Regions from separate parts of the Saccharomonospora sp. genome, predicted to be linked through region 2. Evidence: riboswitches for the same ligand, from Rfam matches in the RefSeq annotation. Region 2 holds a riboswitch; the other holds the start of a gene.

Region 1 (8,488 bases), on a different contig from region 2:
GTCCACCCGCTGAAGAACTACATCGAGCACGTCGACCTGCTGGTCGTGAAGCGCGGCGAGAAGGTGGTCGTCGACGTGCCGGTGACCATCACCGGCCAGCCCGGACCGGGAACCCTGGTCACGCAGGAAGTGGACACCGTCCAGGTCCAGGCCGAGGCGACGAAGCTGCCCGACGAGCTGGAGGTGTCGGTCGAGGGCGCCGCTGCTGGCACTCAGATCCTCGCGTCGCAGCTCCCACTTCCCGCGGAGGTGGAGCTCGTGACCGATCCGGAGATGCTGATCGCCGCGGTGTCCGAGGCTCCGAGCGAGGCGACCATGGAAGCCACGGTGGACACCGAGGGCGCCGGCGTGGTCGAGGAGAAGTCGGAGTCCGAGGAGCAGTGATCCTCGACCGTCCGGACGCATGACCGTGGGACACGAATTGCCAGGAGCCGGCGAGCAGGTTCTGCTCGCCGGCCTCGGCAACCCTGGACCTCAATACGCGGGGAACCGACACAACATCGGCTTCCTCGTTCTCGACGAACTGGCCGACCGTGTCGGTGGACGGTTCAAGGCTCACAAGAGCGGTGCGGAAATCTGCGAAGGCCGCCTGGCGGGCCGCAGAGTTGTCCTCGTCAAGCCTCGGTCGTTCATGAACCTCTCCGGTGGGCCCGTGGCGAACGCTGCGCGCTTTTTCAAGATCGCCCCCGACGGGATCGTGGTGATCCACGACGAGTTGGATCTGCCGTACGGGTCGGTGCGGTTGAAGTTCGGTGGTGGAGCCGGCGGCCACAACGGGCTTCGTTCCATCACCAAGTCGCTGGGCACTCAGGACTACTACCGTGTGCGGTTCGGCATCGACCGTCCTCCGGGCCGCATGAACCCCGCCGACTACGTGCTGAGGGACTTCTCCACCACTGAACGGCGCGAGCTGGCGCTCAACATCGATCTCTGTGCGGACGCGACGGAAACCTTGATCGGCAAAGGTTTGGCCGCAGCGCAGAACGAGTTCCACAGCCGCTGACCGGCTCGTCGCCCTTTGGTCCACAGCGGACTTTTCTTCACCCTGCAGGGTGTTCATGGCCACTCGGCAGTGTCACGACATACGATTTCAGGTTTCCGGACCTACTCCCCGTGGCTAGCTCGTTGCGCGTAGCAACGACAGCTCAAGCCCCGAGAGAGGTCCCATGTCGTTCACCGCAGAAGACATTCGTGACATCCACTTCGACAACGCGCCGATCGGCCGCCGCGGCTACGCCAAGGCCGAGGTCGACGCCTTCGTCGCCCGTATCGCCGAGACACTGGAAGGCGAGGACGACCTGACCGCCGCCGAGGTACACCACGTCCAGTTCGGACGCCCGCTGCTGGGTCGGCGTGGCTACGACGAACAGCAGGTAGACGAGTTCCTCGACCTTGTGGAGGAGCAGCTCGCGAACTCGGCTACGTTGCGCCGCGCGCCGGCGTGGGCGGAGGCACACGAGTCCTGATGGACATCACAGCCGAGGACGTCGACAAGGCCTGGTTTCCGCCCGCACCGTTCGGCACGCGCGGCTACAACCAGCTACAGGTGGATCTCTTTCTCAACCGTGTCGCGGCCACACTGGAGGGACGCGACACCGTCACGGCGGCCGATGTGCGCAAAGTGGCGTTCACGCTCTGCCCACTGGGCCGCCGCAACGGTTACGACCCCGCTGCCGTGGACTCGTTCCTCCGCCTGGTGGAAAGGGCACTCGTGTCCCGCGAGTCCGCGGTGATGTCCACGCCGTACGTCGCGACGGCCTTCGACCACAGTCACGCGCGCACGCCGTTGTGGCGCAAGCTGGTGTGAGCTCTCACGCGCGCGAGTCGATCAGGTCACGGTATTGCGTGGCGGTCGCCGCGCGCTTGACCTTGCCGGACGGCGTCTTCGGCAGGCTTCCCTTGGGCAGCACCACAACCGAGTACGGGCGGGCGTCCACGGCGGAACGCACCCGAGCGGCGACTTCGTTCGCCAGCGCGTGTTCCGCGTCGGCATCACCGGACACAGTGGATTCCAGTACCACGGCGAACCGTTCCCGGCGTGTACCGGCGTCGATACGCACCGCCACGGCGTTGCCCGCCCGGACACCCGGGACGGAGGATGCGGCACGTTCGATGTCGGTCGGGTACACGTTGCGGCCACCGAGGATGATGACGTCCTTCTTCCGCCCACAGATGACGATCTGGCCGTCCACGAGGTAGCCGATGTCGCCCGTGGCGAACCAGCCGTCGGCGTCCTGCGTGTCGACGGGGCCGTCCACCGTCAGGTATCCGGGCGACACCGCGTCGCCGCGCAGGTGGATCTCGCCCACCTCGCGCTCACCGCGCACGGTGCCGTCCTCGCCGACGATCCGAGCTTCCAGGCCGGCCAGTGGGCGGCCGAGCACGGCGAACTGCCGTACCTGGTCGGTTCCGCGGCGTGGGTCGTCCTCGGGTACGGCAACGGCGCGGTCGTCGGCCTCCAACGCTTCGGCCTCCACGACGTCCACGGTCAAACCCGTGAACAGGGGCGCGAAGGACACGGCGAGGGTGGCTTCGGCCAGGCCGTACGCGGGGAACACGCATTCGGCGGGCATCCCGAAGCGCGCGCCCGCGTCGGTGAAGGTACGCACAGCCGTCGGGTCGATGGGCTCGGCGCCGTTGAGCGCGATCCGCAACGTGGACAGGTCGTAGGCGTCGCCGTCCTCGACCCTGGCCAGCCTGCGACCGACGATGGCGTAGGCGAAGTTCGGGGCGGCCGTGGTGGTGCCGCGGTACTTGCTGATGAGTCCCGGCCACACCAGCGGGCCGCTGAGGAATTCGACGGGCGTGATCTTGATGAGTTCCACGCCGAACGTCATGGGCACGGTGAGGAATCCGACCATGCCCATGTCGTGGAACAGGGGCAGCCACGACACCATGACGTCGGACTCGACGTCGAACTCGGCCCGCTCGATCATCGCGCTGATGTTCGAGTACAGGTTCGCATGGGTGATCTTCACGGCCTTGGGGTCGGCCGTGGACCCACTGGTGAGCTGCAGCAGCGCGAGCGCGTCCTCCTCGGTGGGGACGGGTTCGGCCAGCGGCTCCGCGGCGAGCAGGTCGTTGATGGATCGGTAGGCGATCTTGTGCTCGTCGAGGACGGGGGCGAGACCGTCGAACGGTTCACCGAGCACCACGAGTGACGAGCCGATCATGCGGAGAACGCGCAGCGTGTCCTCGGCCCACTTCGCGAGGTCGGTGCGGGCCGTGGGTTGGTGCAACATCGTGACGCTGCCACCCGCGAGCCACACGCCCTGCACGGTGGGGGCGATCAGTTCGGGAGCGCCCGCCAGTACCGCGACGGCCCCACCGGGTTCGAGTCCCGCTCCGACGAACCCACCGGCGATGTGGCGGGCACGTTGGTGCACCTCGGACCATGTCCTTCGCACGGGTTCCCGGGGTTCCCCGGTGACCATTCCACGTTGCCGTCCACCCGCATTCGCGGTGGCGACCATCGTCTCCACGAACCGACTCATGAGTAAACTTTAACCTCGCCCGGTTTCACTCCAGTGCTTCGGATGTCTCCAGCCAACGCTGTTCGAGCTCGTCTTTCTCCGCGAGTACGGCTTTGAGCTCGTTGTTCAGTTCCATGAGCCGATCGGGGTCGGTGGCGGCTTCGGCGAGCGCCTCGTGCAATCGCGACTCGCGTGTGTGCACGGCGTCGAGTTTGCGTTCCAATTTGGCCAGTTCCTTCGTGGCCGCTCGCCACTCGGCCGCGCTGAGCTTCTGTGTCGAGGCGGATTCCCCGGTCGCCCGTTCGGCACGGTCGGCTCGGTCGGCACGGTCACCGCGGGTGTCCCGGCGTTCGCGTGCCCGTTCGGCCCTGGTGTCCAGGTATTCGTCGATGCCGCCGGGAAGGTGCGTGATACGACCGTCGCCGAACAAGGCCACCACGCTGTCACACACGCGCTCGACCAGGTATCGGTCGTGCGAGACGACCACGAGCGTGCCCGCCCACGAGTCGAGCAGGTCCTCCAGCTGTTGCAGGGTGTCGATGTCGAGGTCGTTGGTGGGTTCGTCGAGCAGCAACACGTTGGGTTCGGACATGAGCAGCCGCACGAGTTGCAGTCGACGCCGCTCACCGCCGGAGAGGTCCTCGACGGGGGTCCACTGCCGGGTGCGGCCGAAACCGAGCCGCTCGGCGAGTTGGGAGGCAGACAGTTCCTGTTTGCCCAACGTCACGCGGGAGGCGACCTTCTCGACGGCCTCCAGCACCCGCAGGTCTCCGGGAAGGTCGTCGAGTTCCTGTTTCAGGTGCGCCAGTCGCACCGTCTTCCCCTCGATGCGGCGGCCCGTGCTCGGTTCGACCTCCCCGGCCAACAACCGAAGCAGCGTGGTCTTGCCGGAGCCGTTGACCCCGACGATGCCGATGCGGTCGCCGGGGCCGATGCGCCAGGTGACGTGGTCGAGCAGGGTGCGCTCCCCCGCCGAGAGGGAGACGTCCTCCAGTTCGAGCACCGTCTTGCCGAGGCGTCGTTTGGCGAACGCCAGCAACTCCGCCGAGTCCCTCGGTTCGGGAACGTCGGAGATCAAGGCCTCGGCGGCCTCGACGCGGTAGCGGGGTTTGGAGGTGCGGGCCTTGGCGCCGCGTTGGAGCCAGGCGAGTTCCTTCCGGGCGAGGTTGCGGCGCTTCTCCTCCGCCGCCGCGGCCAGGCGGGCGCGTTCGGCTCGCGCGAACACCCAGTCCGCGTAGCCGCCCTCGTACTGCTCCACCTGCCCGCCGGCCCCCGCTCTCGTCGTGTCGGACACGACCTCCCACGTGCGTCCGCACACGGTGTCGAGGAACCAGCGGTCGTGGGTGACGACCACGAGCGCGGTCTTGCGCGACAACAGGTGGTCGGCCAGCCAGCGCACGCCTTCGACGTCGAGGTGGTTGGTGGGCTCGTCGAGTACCACCAGGTCCAGTTCAGCCACGAGCGTGGCGGCCAGCGCGACCCGGCGCCGTTCCCCACCCGACAGGGTCCCGGTGGGCGTGTCGAGACCGATCGCGGAGATGCCGAGTCCCTCGACGATCGAGCGGACCCGGGCGTCGGAGGCCCACTCGTGTTCAGCGGCGTAGCCGGCCAGCACCACACCGCCGACCGTGCTGTCCTCGGGAAGTTCGGTGCGCTGCGTGACGACCCCCAGGCGAAGGCCGCGCGCGTGACTCACCCTGCCCGAGTCGGGCTCGCTGATGCCCGCCAGCACTTCGAGCAAAGTCGTCTTACCGCCGCCGTTCAGGCCGACGACTCCGATGCGCTCCCCTTCGCTCACGCCGAGGGACACGCCGTCGAGCAGCATGCGTTCGCCGTAGGATTTGCTGACCGACTCCAGGTTGACCAGGTTGGTCATCCGCTCGTTTCGTCCCTTCCCCGTGTCACTCCGTCACTCGTCGCGCACACGTGCGCCTGGCACCGGGCCGTGTGCGACCCGAACCGTGCGGCACACACCCGCGCCCGCCAGCTCGGCGGCCACTTTCAACGCCGAGTCGCCATCGGAGCACAGGAACGCACACGTCGGGCCGGAACCCGACACCACGCCCGCGAGCGCACCCGCCGTGACCCCGGCGCGCAGTGTGCGGCGCAGACCCGGCCGCAACGACACCGCCGCCGCCTGAAGGTCGTTGCCGAGCAGCGGCGCGAGTCGATGCGGGTCCCCGGACGCGAGTGCCTCCAACAACGCTTCGGGCGGGCCGACCCTGGGCGGATCACCCGCCTCGCGCAGCCGGTCGAGTTCGCCGTACACCTTCGGCGTGGACAGGCCACGCTGGTCGAACGCCAACACCCAGTGGAAGGTGTGTCGCGACAGCACGGGTACGAGCTGTTCCCCTCGTCCGGTGCCCAACGCCGTGCCGCCGTAGAGGGCGAACGGCACGTCACTACCGAGCGTGGCGGCCACTTCGGCGAGTTCGTCCCGGTGCAGTTCCAGCCCCCACAGAGTCGAACACGCCAGGAGCGCGGCGGCGGCGTCGGCGCTGCCTCCCGCCATGCCTCCGGCCACGGGAATGCCTTTGCGGATCACCAAGCGCACCCGGTCGGCCTCCTCGGGCCGACCGGCGTACTCGGCCAGCGCGCGCACGGCCCGCACGGCGAGGTTGTCCTCGTTCGTCGGCACCAGTCGGGCGCCCTCACCGGACACCTCGACGCCGGCTGCCTCGCTCACCAGCGCGGTCACCTCGTCGGTTAGTGACAGCGCCTGGAACACCGTCGTCAACTCGTGGTAGCCGTCATCCCGCACGTCACCGACGGACAAATGCAAGTTGATCTTCGACGGCGCCCGCACGGTCACGGGCGGCGGTACGGCGGCAAGCACGGGTTCCAGCCTACTTGGCCGCCCGGACGTACCCAGCCGAGGCGGCGACTTAAGCCGCGCTCAGGCCGTGGCTCGGACCGTGACTCAGGCCGCGACGTTGCGCAGACCGAACATGGGGGTGCTGACGTGCGCGCCCCGCTCCGCGATCCAGGCGAGCGCGGCGTCGGCGCGCTGGCCCTCCACACCGAGCCGGAACCGCGCCACGGGCGTGTCCCCCAACCTGGTCAGTCCTCCGCCGATGGTGGTGAAGTCGACGTCGAACCGGGCCGAGGCCTCGGGCAGCAGGGCGCCCACGGCGGCGAACCCGATGAGGACGACATCCACGGTGCGGTCGTAGGCCCCGAAGTGAGCGCGGGACGTGTTGATCGGTGGCAACATCGCCTCGGCGAGCTGGCTTCCCGGCTTACCCAACAGCCCCAGCAGGGTGCCCGATTCGACCACCGTGCCGCGATCCAGCAGCGCCACCTCGTCGCAGACCCGGCGGGCGACGTCGGCGTCGCGTGTGGTGAGGACCACGGTCGCGCCCAGCTCCGCCCTGGCCCGGTCGAGGACGGACAGCACCGCCGCCGACTCCTCACCGTTCACCCCGTCGGTGGGGTCGTCGGCGAACAACACCGACGGCGACACCGCCAACGCCCTCGCGACGGCCACCCGGCGTTGCTGGCCGGGCGACAGTTCGGACGGCAGGCGCGCACCCGACCGAGACAGCCCGATGACGTCGAGCAGAGTGCCCACGCGCTGCTTACGCTGCGCGGGCTCCACGCCCATGCGTTCCAACGGGGCGGCGACGTTACCCGCGACGGTGCGTTCCGGCCGCAACCCGGGGTCCACCACCGCCACCTGGCGCTGCGCACCCCACAACCTGCGGCCCGTCAGCTTGCTGATGTCCATGCCGTCGTAACGCACCACGCCCTGGTCGGGACGTTCCCGAAGCGCGACGCAACGGGCCAGAGTCGTCTTCCCCGCGCGCGCCGGACCGACGATGCCGTACAACGAACCCGCGCTCACGGAAAGAGTGGCGTTCCGCAGCGCCACGACGGGCGCGGTCGTGCCGGGAAAGGATTTGCTGACGTTCTCGACAGTGATCACCACGGCTCCAGGGCAGCTCAAAGCAGACGTCCAGCGCGGACGTCGAAGAAACAACGACAGTGGATCGACGTGACTCGAAAGCGACTTCTTCAGCCGGAAACGATGTGGCTACAACACGCCGACGCCGTACGGCGGCCCTGGTCGATGACTCGGCGCTGCGTCAGCAATCGAGAGCGATACACAGTTCCTCCATCGATCCTGGCGTTAGCACCTGCCCCCACTCGATGACAGTGGGCGGTTGCTGCGACGTCGTAGAGCCAGGTCTCTCAGTCGCTCGGGATGGATACCCCCAGAGTACACCCGACCGAACAGGTCGTTGACAAGCCTGTTGGGGCGAGATCACACTGTCGCCGCAGCGCGGGCGATGGCGGCGAACTGTTCGACGGTCAACCGTTCCCCTCGCGTGGTGGGGTCCACCCCGGCGTCAGACAGCAGGTCGGCCGCGCGGTCGGCCGAGCCCGCCCACGATGTCAGCGCCGCGCGCAGGGTTTTGCGCCGCTGCGCGAACGCCGCGTCGATGAGCGCGAATACCGTGTCGCGGTCGGCGTCCGGGGGCGGTGTGGAGCGTTCGAACTCCACCAGGGAGGAATCGACGTTGGGGACGGGCCAGAACACCGACCGCGGCACCGAGGCGACCTTGCGGGCATGTCCGTACCACGCGAGCTTCACGCTGGGCACGCCGTAGACCCGGCTGCCGGGCCGCGCCGCCATCCGGTCGGCCACCTCGGTCTGGACCATCACGAGGGCGTGCCGCAGCGACGGCAACTCGGCGAGCAGATGCAGCACCACGGGCACCGCCACGTTGTACGGCAGGTTGGCCACCAACGCCGTCGGCGGGGTCGGCAGCTCGTCCGCACGCAACCGCAACGCGTCCCGTTCGACGACGGTGAGCCGCTCGACGGCGCCGGGCGCGTGCTCGGCGACGGTGTCGGGTAGCCGAGCGGCCAGCACGGGATCGATCTCCACCGCCACCACGTGCGCACCGGCATGGAGGAGGCCGAGTGTGAGGGAGCCGAGTCCGGGCCCGACTTCGACGACCACCTCGCCCGGGTCGACCCCCGCCAGGCCCACGATGCGGCGCACCGTGTTG
Region 2 (8,488 bases):
CGAATAAGCTCACCGGCCAGGTGACGCGCCCACCGGTTCACACCCTCGTTCCCGTGAAGCCGGAGGTGACACAAGCCCACGGACGAGATCTGGGCGCGCCACGGAGGGAGTCGCGGAGGAAACGGACTCCCTCGGAGGCTACTTCTTACCCTTGCCCTTGCTCTTGTCGCTCTTGTCCGCCTTGTCCCCATCGCCGGAAGACAGCGCGGCGACGAAGGCCTCCTGCGGCACCTCCACGCGGCCGACCGTCTTCATGCGCTTCTTGCCTTCCTTCTGCTTCTCCAGCAGCTTGCGCTTACGCGAGATGTCACCGCCGTAGCACTTGGCCAACACGTCCTTGCGGATGGCTCGGATGGTCTCGCGGGCGATGATGCGGGACCCGATAGCGGCCTGGATGGGGATCTCGAACTGCTGCCGCGGAATGAGCTCTCGCAGCCTGCTCGCCATCTTGTTGCCGTACGCGTAGGCGGCGTCCTTGTGCACGATCGCGGAGAACGCGTCCACCGGCTCGCCCTGCAACAGGATGTCCACCTTGACCAGATCAGCGGCCTGGTCACCCGCCTCCTCGTAGTCGAGCGAGGCGTAGCCACGGGTGCGCGACTTCAACGCATCGAAGAAGTCGAAGATGATCTCGGCCAGTGGAAGCTTGTACCGCAGCTCCACCCGGTCTTCCGACAGGTAGTCCATCCCCAGCAACTGACCGCGTTTGCCCTGGCAGAGCTCCATGATGGCGCCGATGAACTCCGAGGGCGCGATCACGGTCACCTTGCTGACCGGCTCGCGTACCTCGTCGATCTTGCCGTCGGTGGGCCAGTCCGTCGGGTTGGTGACGATGTGTTCGGTGCCGTCCTCCATGAACACCTGGTACACCACGTTCGGAGCCGTGGCGATCAGGTCGAGGCCGAACTCGCGCTCCAACCTGGCCCGGGTGATCTCCAAGTGCAGCAGCCCGAGGAACCCGCACCGGAAACCGAAACCCAACGCCGCGGACGTCTCGGGCTCGTAACTGAGGGCGGCGTCGTTGAGCCGCAACTTGTCCAGCGCGTCACGCAGAACGGGGTAGTCGGAGCCGTCCACCGGATACAGGCCCGAGAAAACCATGGGCACCGGCTCGCGGTAACCCGCGAGAGGTTCCTCGGCGCCCTTGCGGTCGAGGGTCACGGTGTCGCCTACCTTGGACTGCCGGACGTCCTTCACCCCGGTGATGAGGTATCCCACCTCACCCACCCCGAGACCGGCACACGACTTCGGTTCCGGGGAGATGATGCCGACGTCCAACAGCTCGTGCGTGGCGTTCGTGGACATCATCCTGATGCGTTCCCGCGGCGTGATCTTGCCGTCCACGACCCTGATGTAGGTGACGACACCGCGGTAGGTGTCGTACACCGAGTCGAAGATCAACGCCCTCGGAGGCGCGTCCGGGTCACCCTCCGGAGGCGGCACCTGCGTCACCACCTGGTCCAGCAGCTCCTGCACGCCCTCCCCGGTCTTCGCCGAGACCCGCAGCACGTCCCCGGGGTCGCACCCGATGATGTTGGCGAGCTCGGCGGCGTACTTCTCGGGCTCGGCGGCGGGAAGGTCAATCTTGTTGAGGACCGGGATGATGTGCAGGTCCTTGTCGAGAGCGAGATAGAGGTTCGCCAACGTCTGCGCCTCGATGCCCTGCGCCGCATCCACCAGCAGGATGGCGCCCTCGCAGGCCTCCAGCGCACGCGAGACCTCGTAGGTGAAGTCGACGTGCCCCGGCGTGTCGATCAGGTGCAGCACATGGTCCTGGCCCTCGTACCGCCACGGCAGGCGCACGTTCTGCGCCTTGATGGTGATGCCCCGCTCCCGCTCCAGGTCCATGCGGTCGAGGTACTGGTCACGCATCGTCCGTTCCTCAACCACACCGGTGAGCTGCAGCATCCGGTCGGCCAGGGTGGACTTGCCGTGGTCGATGTGGGCGATGATGCAGAAGTTACGGATGAACTCCGGCGGTGTGAACGTGGTGTCGGCTGACGGGCGTGGCTGTGTCACTCAGATACCTCGGATCACTCGCGGCTGGTGAAGTCCATGTTCCCATGGTGCCCCACAGGGGAATTCCGGGGTGATCCCCGATGCAAGGTCGCGACTTTCGTGCTGACCTCGAACTATGAGTTCTCTCGGACAGGCACTCGATCGCGCTTTCGGCCGCCCCCGAGGCCCACTGGGCAGGCTGGGCGGCATAGCGATGGCCCGTGGTAACGCCGCCACCGAACGACACGTCGTGTCGGTGGCCAAGCCCGGCCCGGAGGAGACGGTACTCGTCGTCGGTCCGGGACCGGGTGTCGGACTCGAGGCCGCCGCCGAGAGAGCACGGCTGGTGATCGGCATCGACCCGTCACGCGAGATGCTCGACCTGTGTCGGAAGCGCTGCGCCGACGCGATCCGGTCGGGGAACGTGCTGCTGCGGCACGCGACCGCCGCCCGGACCGGACTGAACGCCGAGACCGCCGACGTCGTGCTGAGCGTCAACAACGTACACCTGTGGGAGGACCGGGCCGCCGCTTTCGCCGAGCTGTACCGCGTGCTGCGCCCCGGCGGGCGGATCGTGCTCTCCGCACACGAAAAGTGGCTGTCGGTGTCCCGCCACGCTCTCGCGGCCGAGACCGAGGACGCGGGATTCACCGACACCCAGACGTGGACATGGCAACCACCCGGCCCACTCGCCGCCCGAGCGGCGCAACTGCGGGCTTGGCGTCCGAGCTGAGCGGGCTACCCGCCCTCTACCTATCCGGGTGGTCCCGGATGTCGACCCGCAAGGGATGGTCGGCCGGGATCTCCACGAGCACGATGCGAGTGCCATCGGGGTCGGACAGCCACGCCTCGTTGAGACCCCACGGCTCCCGCCGTGGCTCGCGATCGAATTCGACGCCCTTCCCCTCCAACTCCGCGACGACCGCGGGCAGGTCCCTCACCTGAAGCCACAACGACACGTCCCGCGTGCGCCCTTCCTCGCCCCGGCCCACGACCTCCAAAAAGCCACCGCCGAGGAAGAACACGGTTCCGCCGGGGAACTCGCGGTAAATCGCCAGCCCGAGGATGTCCCGATAGAAGGCCGTGGTCACCTCAGGATCTTTCGGATTCAGCAGGATGCGACTGCTCAGCACGTCCATGACCTCAACCGTCTCACGATGCGGGCCGGGGGTGCGACATTCACGACCTTCGAGCGTTGCTAGGCTGGTCAATCGTTGTCGTGCGGCATTCCGCAGGGGAGGAAACCCGCACCAGCCACGGTTCGGGGCCGTACGAGCGCGGCAACGACGTAACCGCCGATAAGAAGAAGGAACGCGTACATGGCCAACATCAAGTCCCAGATCAAGCGCATCAAGACCAACGAGAAGCGGCGCCAGCGCAACCAGTCGGTGAAGTCGGCGGTGAAGACCGCGATCCGCAAGTTCCGCCAGGCCGCCGACGCCGGCGACAAGGCCAAGGCCGTGGAACTGCAGCGCGAAGCCGCCCGCAAGCTCGACAAGGCCGCGAGCAAGGGCGTGATCCACAAGAATCAGGCCGCGAACAAGAAGTCCGCGATGGCCCAGCGCGTCAACGCGCTCTGAATCGCCGCGGACGACAACGCCGCCGCAAAAACGCCGAAGGTCCCGGAAACGACAAGGTCGCCGGGACCTTCAGTGTTCTCGCCTGTTCTCGCCTGTTTTCGACTATTTTCGCCTGCTTCCGGCCGTTCCCCGGCTGTTTCCCGACCTGTCTTTACGACCGTTTCCGACCTGCCCGACTTCTCTGCGCGCTCAACGCCGATCGCGGGCGGAGACGATGTCGAGCACCGCACGTTCGAGTGCGTACTCCGGGTCCGCCGCCGCGCCCTTGACCTCGGCGTTCACCTTGGCGACGACCCGCATGGCCTCGGCGAGGCCCCCGGAACTCCAACCACGGGACTGACTCTGCGCCTTGCGGATCTTCCACGGCGGCATGCCCAGCTCCCCCGCCATGTGGTTGGGGTTACCACGGCCGGCCGCCGACACCCGGGCGATCGTGCGCACCGCGTCGGCCAGGGCGTCGGCGATCAACACGTGGGCGACCCCGATCTGCTGCGCCCACCGCAGTGATTCCAACGCGGCCGCACGATCCCCGGCCACAGCCTTCTCCGCGACCTGGAAACCGGTCACGTCGGCACGGCCCCGGTGGTAACGACGTACCGCCTCTTCGTCGACCGAACCGCCCGAATCGGCTACCAGCTGAGCCGCTGCCGACGCCAGCTCTCGCAGGTCGGTGCCCACCGCGTCGATGAGGGCCACCACAGCCGGCGCGTCGATACGCCCGCCCGCTCGGCGTACCTCGTTGCGGACGAACGCCTCCCGCTCGGCGGCTTTGGTGATCTTGGGGCATTCCGTGACCACCGCACCGGCTTTACGCAACGCCGAAGGCAACGATTTCGCGGCCTTGCTGCGCCCTCCCCCACTGTGCACGACCACGAGCACGATGCCGTCCGCCGGAGCGGCGACATAGGACAGCACGGCGTCGGCGTTCTCCTGGGAGATCTCCTGCGCTGCGTCGAGCACGATGACACGCCCCTCGCTGAACAGCGACGGGCTGACCAACTCGGCGAACTGCGCCGGAGTGAGATCGCTCACGCGCACCCGGGTCGCGTCCGTCGTAGGGTCTGCCAGGCGCGCGGTGTCGAAGGCCTCGCGAACAGCCCGTTCGACGAGCAATTCCTCCTCGCCGAGAACGAGATGCAACGGCGGTGGTGTGGTGGTTGGACCGGTCACGTCTCGATCCTGCCACGGCCGACTTCGCCCGCACGGTGGTGGCGCATCCCGATATCCCTGCCGTAGGCTGCCACTCGACGTCGCGGTGACCGCCACGTCACACAATCGAATAGCTCATCCAGAGGGGCAGAGGGACCGGCCCGTTGAAGCCCCGGCAACCGGCGTCAGCCTGTCATCTCGAATCCTGCGAGATAGCTGACGGCATCGGTGCCAATTCCGCCCCGCGTCAGCGGGACAGATGAGGAAGGACCTCGCGATGACCGTAGTGGCAGCCACACACTCCGACCGCGCCGTCGATCTCGGCCCCGCCGTTGAGCTGGTGTCGAAGGAAGAGGGCCACCGTCAACCCCTGGCTCCCGAGTTCGTCTCTCCGCACGACTTCTCGCCTCTGGAGGTCGCCTATGACTTCGGGCGGGTCCGTAGGGAGGAGATCGAGTCCGGGCCTCGCAACATCTGGCGGTACAAGAAGCTGCTGCCCGTCCCGTCCGATGTCGAGAAGATTCCCAACACCGAGCCCGGCTTCACGCGACTGGTGCGTGCCGATCGGCTGGCGAAGGCACTCGGGGTGCGCCGACTGTGGGTGAAGGACGACACCGGGAACCCGACGCACTCGTTCAAGGACCGGGTGGTCGCTGTCGCGCTGGCCGCTGCGCACGAGTTCGGTTTCGACACGCTCGCGTGCCCCTCGACGGGAAATCTCGCCAACGCCGTCGCCGCTGCCGCGGCCAGGGCGGGGTGGCGTTCGGTCGTGCTCGTCCCGTCTTCGTTGGAGCGGGCGAAGATACTGACGACCGCCGTGTACGACGGTGCGTTGGTCGCCGTGGACGGCAACTACGACGACGTCAATCGGTTGGCCACCGAGCTCTCCGCCGAGCACGAGACATGGGCGTTCGTCAACGTCAACGTGCGTCCCTACTACTCGGAGGGGTCGAAGACCCTCGCTTTCGAGGTCGCCGAGCAACTCGGCTGGCGGCTGCCCGAACAGATCGTCGTCCCCATCGCCTCCGGTTCCCAACTGACCAAGGTGGACAAGGGTTTTCGGGAACTGGGTGAACTCGGTCTGGTCGACCCGAGCCGGTACCGTGTGTTCGGCGCGCAGGCCACCGGATGTTCGCCCGTGTCCACGGCTTTCCGCGAGGGTCACGATGTGGTGCAGCCGGTGCGACCCGACACCATCGCCCGTTCGCTGGCGATCGGCAACCCCGCCGACGGGCCTTATGTGCTCGACACCGTGCGGCGCACCGGTGGTGCGATCGAGGACGTCACCGACGACGAAGTGGTGGAAGGAATCCGGCTGCTGGCGCGAACGGAGGGCATCTTCACCGAAACGGCCGGTGGAGTCACCGTGGCGACGGCGAAGAAACTCGTCGACACCGGCAAGCTCGATCCCGATGCCGAGACCGTCCTACTGATCACCGGGGACGGTTTGAAGACGCTCGACGCGCTCGGTGATCACGTCGGCCCCAAGGCAACGGTTCCACCGTCGGTGGAGGCCGTGCAAGCCGCACTGGACGCCTGAACCGCCGCCGTATCGAGGGTCCTCTTCGGACAACCGCGGGTTCGTCGTCGTGCAGCACCACGGCGGTGTCACCGCCCGTGTCGGTCCTGGCTACCAACGATCCCAGCCCACGAAGCACCCGGTGTGTCTCGGGGCTGGGGTGGCCGTAGGTGTTGTCCGCCCCGACACTGGTGATCGCGATCCTCGGTGACACCGCCTTCAGAAACATCGCGAGTGTGTACCGGCTGCCGTGATGGGGGACCTTGAGGATGTCGGCACGTAGGTCCGTGCCCATGGCGAGAAGTTCCGCTTGGGCTGCCAGCTCCACGTCACCGGTGAGCAGGATGCGTCCCGCCGGTGTGGTGGCTCGGAGCACGAGCGACGTGTTGTTGATCGTGGTGCCGTCGGTGTCTTCGGCGTCTTCGGCGTCTTCGGCGGCGACGTTCTCCTCCGTCGCAGGGGCGAGTACGTCGATCCGCAGCTCGTGCCATGCCAGCCGGTCCCCCGCGTTCAGCCGGACCAGCGGGACTCGGCGGTCGGTCGTGAGGTCCACGACTTCCCGCCACGCCCAGTGCGGTGCGCGTCCCGGCCCCACGGCCACCCCTCCGACGGCACGTCCCTCGAAGACCGCGGACAAGCCTCCCACGTGGTCCGCATGCAGGTGAGTCAGCACCACCAGCGGCACCCGTTCCACCCCGAGCCGGTCCAGACAGCGGTCGAGAGCGGCGGGGTCCGGTCCGGTGTCGACGACGACGGCTCGGGCGGGCTCCCCTGTGGCCAGGACGAGTCCGTCGCCCTGCCCGACGTCACACGCCACCAACACCCAGTCGTCCGGAGGCCATGCGGGTGCGAGCACCCGGGTCGGAACCAGGAACAGCACCGTGCCGACCGCCACCAGCGCCACCGCCAGGGGGATCCAACGAAACCGCAGGCCGCACAACAGCACCGCCACTACGAGCATGGCGAGTGCACCACCCCACCATCCGGATGGCCATGGGATCACCGCGCCGGGCACCGAAGCGGCGTGACGCGCGACGAGGATCAGCCAACTGACCGCCGGGCCCACTACGTACACCACGATCTCCGCCGCGCCGGGCCACAACGGAGCGAGAGCGGTGGCGGCTGTTCCGAGAACGGTTATCGGGGCAACGACGGGAGCGGCCGCGAGGTTCGCGGCCACGGATACCAAGCTCACTTCGCCGACCATTCCCGCGATGACCGGGGCCGTCGCGAAGAACGCGACGGTGGGCACGGCCAGCGCGTCGGCGACTCCGCCGGGAACTCCGCGCCGCTCCAATGCTCGCGACCACAGCGGAGCGAGCAGCACCAGTCCGGCCGTCGCCACGACCGACAGCGTGAAGCCCATGCTGACGGCCATTTCGGGGTCGTACAGTACGAGCACGCACACTGCGGCCGCGAGGGCCGGAAGCGCCGACCCTCGTCGTCCCAGGAGGAGCGCGAGCAGCCCCACAGCACCCATCACACCTGCCCGCAACACGCTCGGCTCGTAGCCCACGAGGACGACGAAACCGAGCAGCGCCGCACCCGCCAGTGTCGCCGACAGTCGAGGACCGCACCGTAGTCCGCGGGCAAGTAGGAGCACCGCACCGCATAGAATGGCCACATTGGACCCAGAGACTGCGGTCAAGTGGGACATACCCGCGTCGAGGAACTCCTGCTCCACCCGTTCCGACAGTTCACCGGTGTCTCCGACCACCAGCCCGGGCAGTAATCCCGCCGGCTCCTCCGACAACACGGCACAGACGGCGCGCAGTGTCGAACGCAACGACTCGGACACGCGTTGCCACCACGGTGCGGTGCCCTCCACCTCGGGTGGCCCACGCACGAAGCCGACCGCCACCGTCATCTGGTGTGGCCGAGCAGGCGCTAGCTCTGCTCGCACCGTCACCCGCTGGCCCACCAGTACATCGCCCCACGTCGCTGCCGGAGCGATGAGCAGCACCCGGCCCTGCGAGTCGATTCGCTCGCCGTCCACCACCGCCGTGACGGTATCCACCGGCACGAGCACCGACCGCATTCCCCCCGGACGCCCCGCGTATCCGTCGGCATGCACCGAGTGTGGTCGTTGAGTCACCACCGCCGACAACCCCACCTCCCCGCCCACGAGGGCGATCTCGCGGAGTTCGGCGTGCTCCGCGTCGTACAACCGGGCGCTCACAGGCCATGCGGTCAACAGTCCGCACAGGAGGAGAGCACCCGCTGCGGGCAACCAACGACGGTG

The links. Region 2 has a riboswitch for S-adenosylmethionine ahead of thrC (threonine synthase). Riboswitches for the same ligand answer to the same signal wherever they lie in the genome.
Region 1: linked by a shared signal. The riboswitch ahead of M7H19_RS00765 (ATP-binding cassette domain-containing protein) and the one ahead of thrC (threonine synthase) in region 2 are both predicted to bind S-adenosylmethionine.

The regions. Positions count from the first base shown of each region.
Region 1 is NZ_DAHVQP010000011.1:4,750-13,237, forward strand. It holds gene M7H19_RS00730 (50S ribosomal protein L25/general stress protein Ctc) at 1-384, shown strand, start outside; gene pth (aminoacyl-tRNA hydrolase) at 410-1,003, shown strand; gene M7H19_RS00740 (DivIVA domain-containing protein) at 1,167-1,466, shown strand; gene M7H19_RS00745 (DivIVA domain-containing protein) at 1,466-1,807, shown strand; gene M7H19_RS00750 (fatty acyl-AMP ligase) at 1,812-3,494, opposite strand; gene M7H19_RS00755 (ABC-F family ATP-binding cassette domain-containing protein) at 3,520-5,349, opposite strand; gene M7H19_RS00760 (4-(cytidine 5'-diphospho)-2-C-methyl-D-erythritol kinase) at 5,383-6,309, opposite strand; gene M7H19_RS00765 (ATP-binding cassette domain-containing protein) at 6,394-7,398, opposite strand; SAM riboswitch class I at 7,585-7,684, opposite strand; gene rsmA (16S rRNA (adenine(1518)-N(6)/adenine(1519)-N(6))-dimethyltransferase RsmA) at 7,738-8,488, opposite strand, start outside.
Region 2 is NZ_DAHVQP010000025.1:8,065-16,552, reverse strand. It holds gene lepA (translation elongation factor 4) at 139-2,019, opposite strand; gene M7H19_RS02320 (class I SAM-dependent methyltransferase) at 2,135-2,731, shown strand; gene M7H19_RS02315 (VOC family protein) at 2,748-3,137, opposite strand; gene rpsT (30S ribosomal protein S20) at 3,318-3,578, shown strand; gene holA (DNA polymerase III subunit delta) at 3,768-4,748, opposite strand; SAM riboswitch class I at 4,860-4,993, shown strand; gene thrC (threonine synthase) at 5,005-6,267, shown strand; gene M7H19_RS02295 (ComEC/Rec2 family competence protein) at 6,161-8,488, opposite strand, start outside.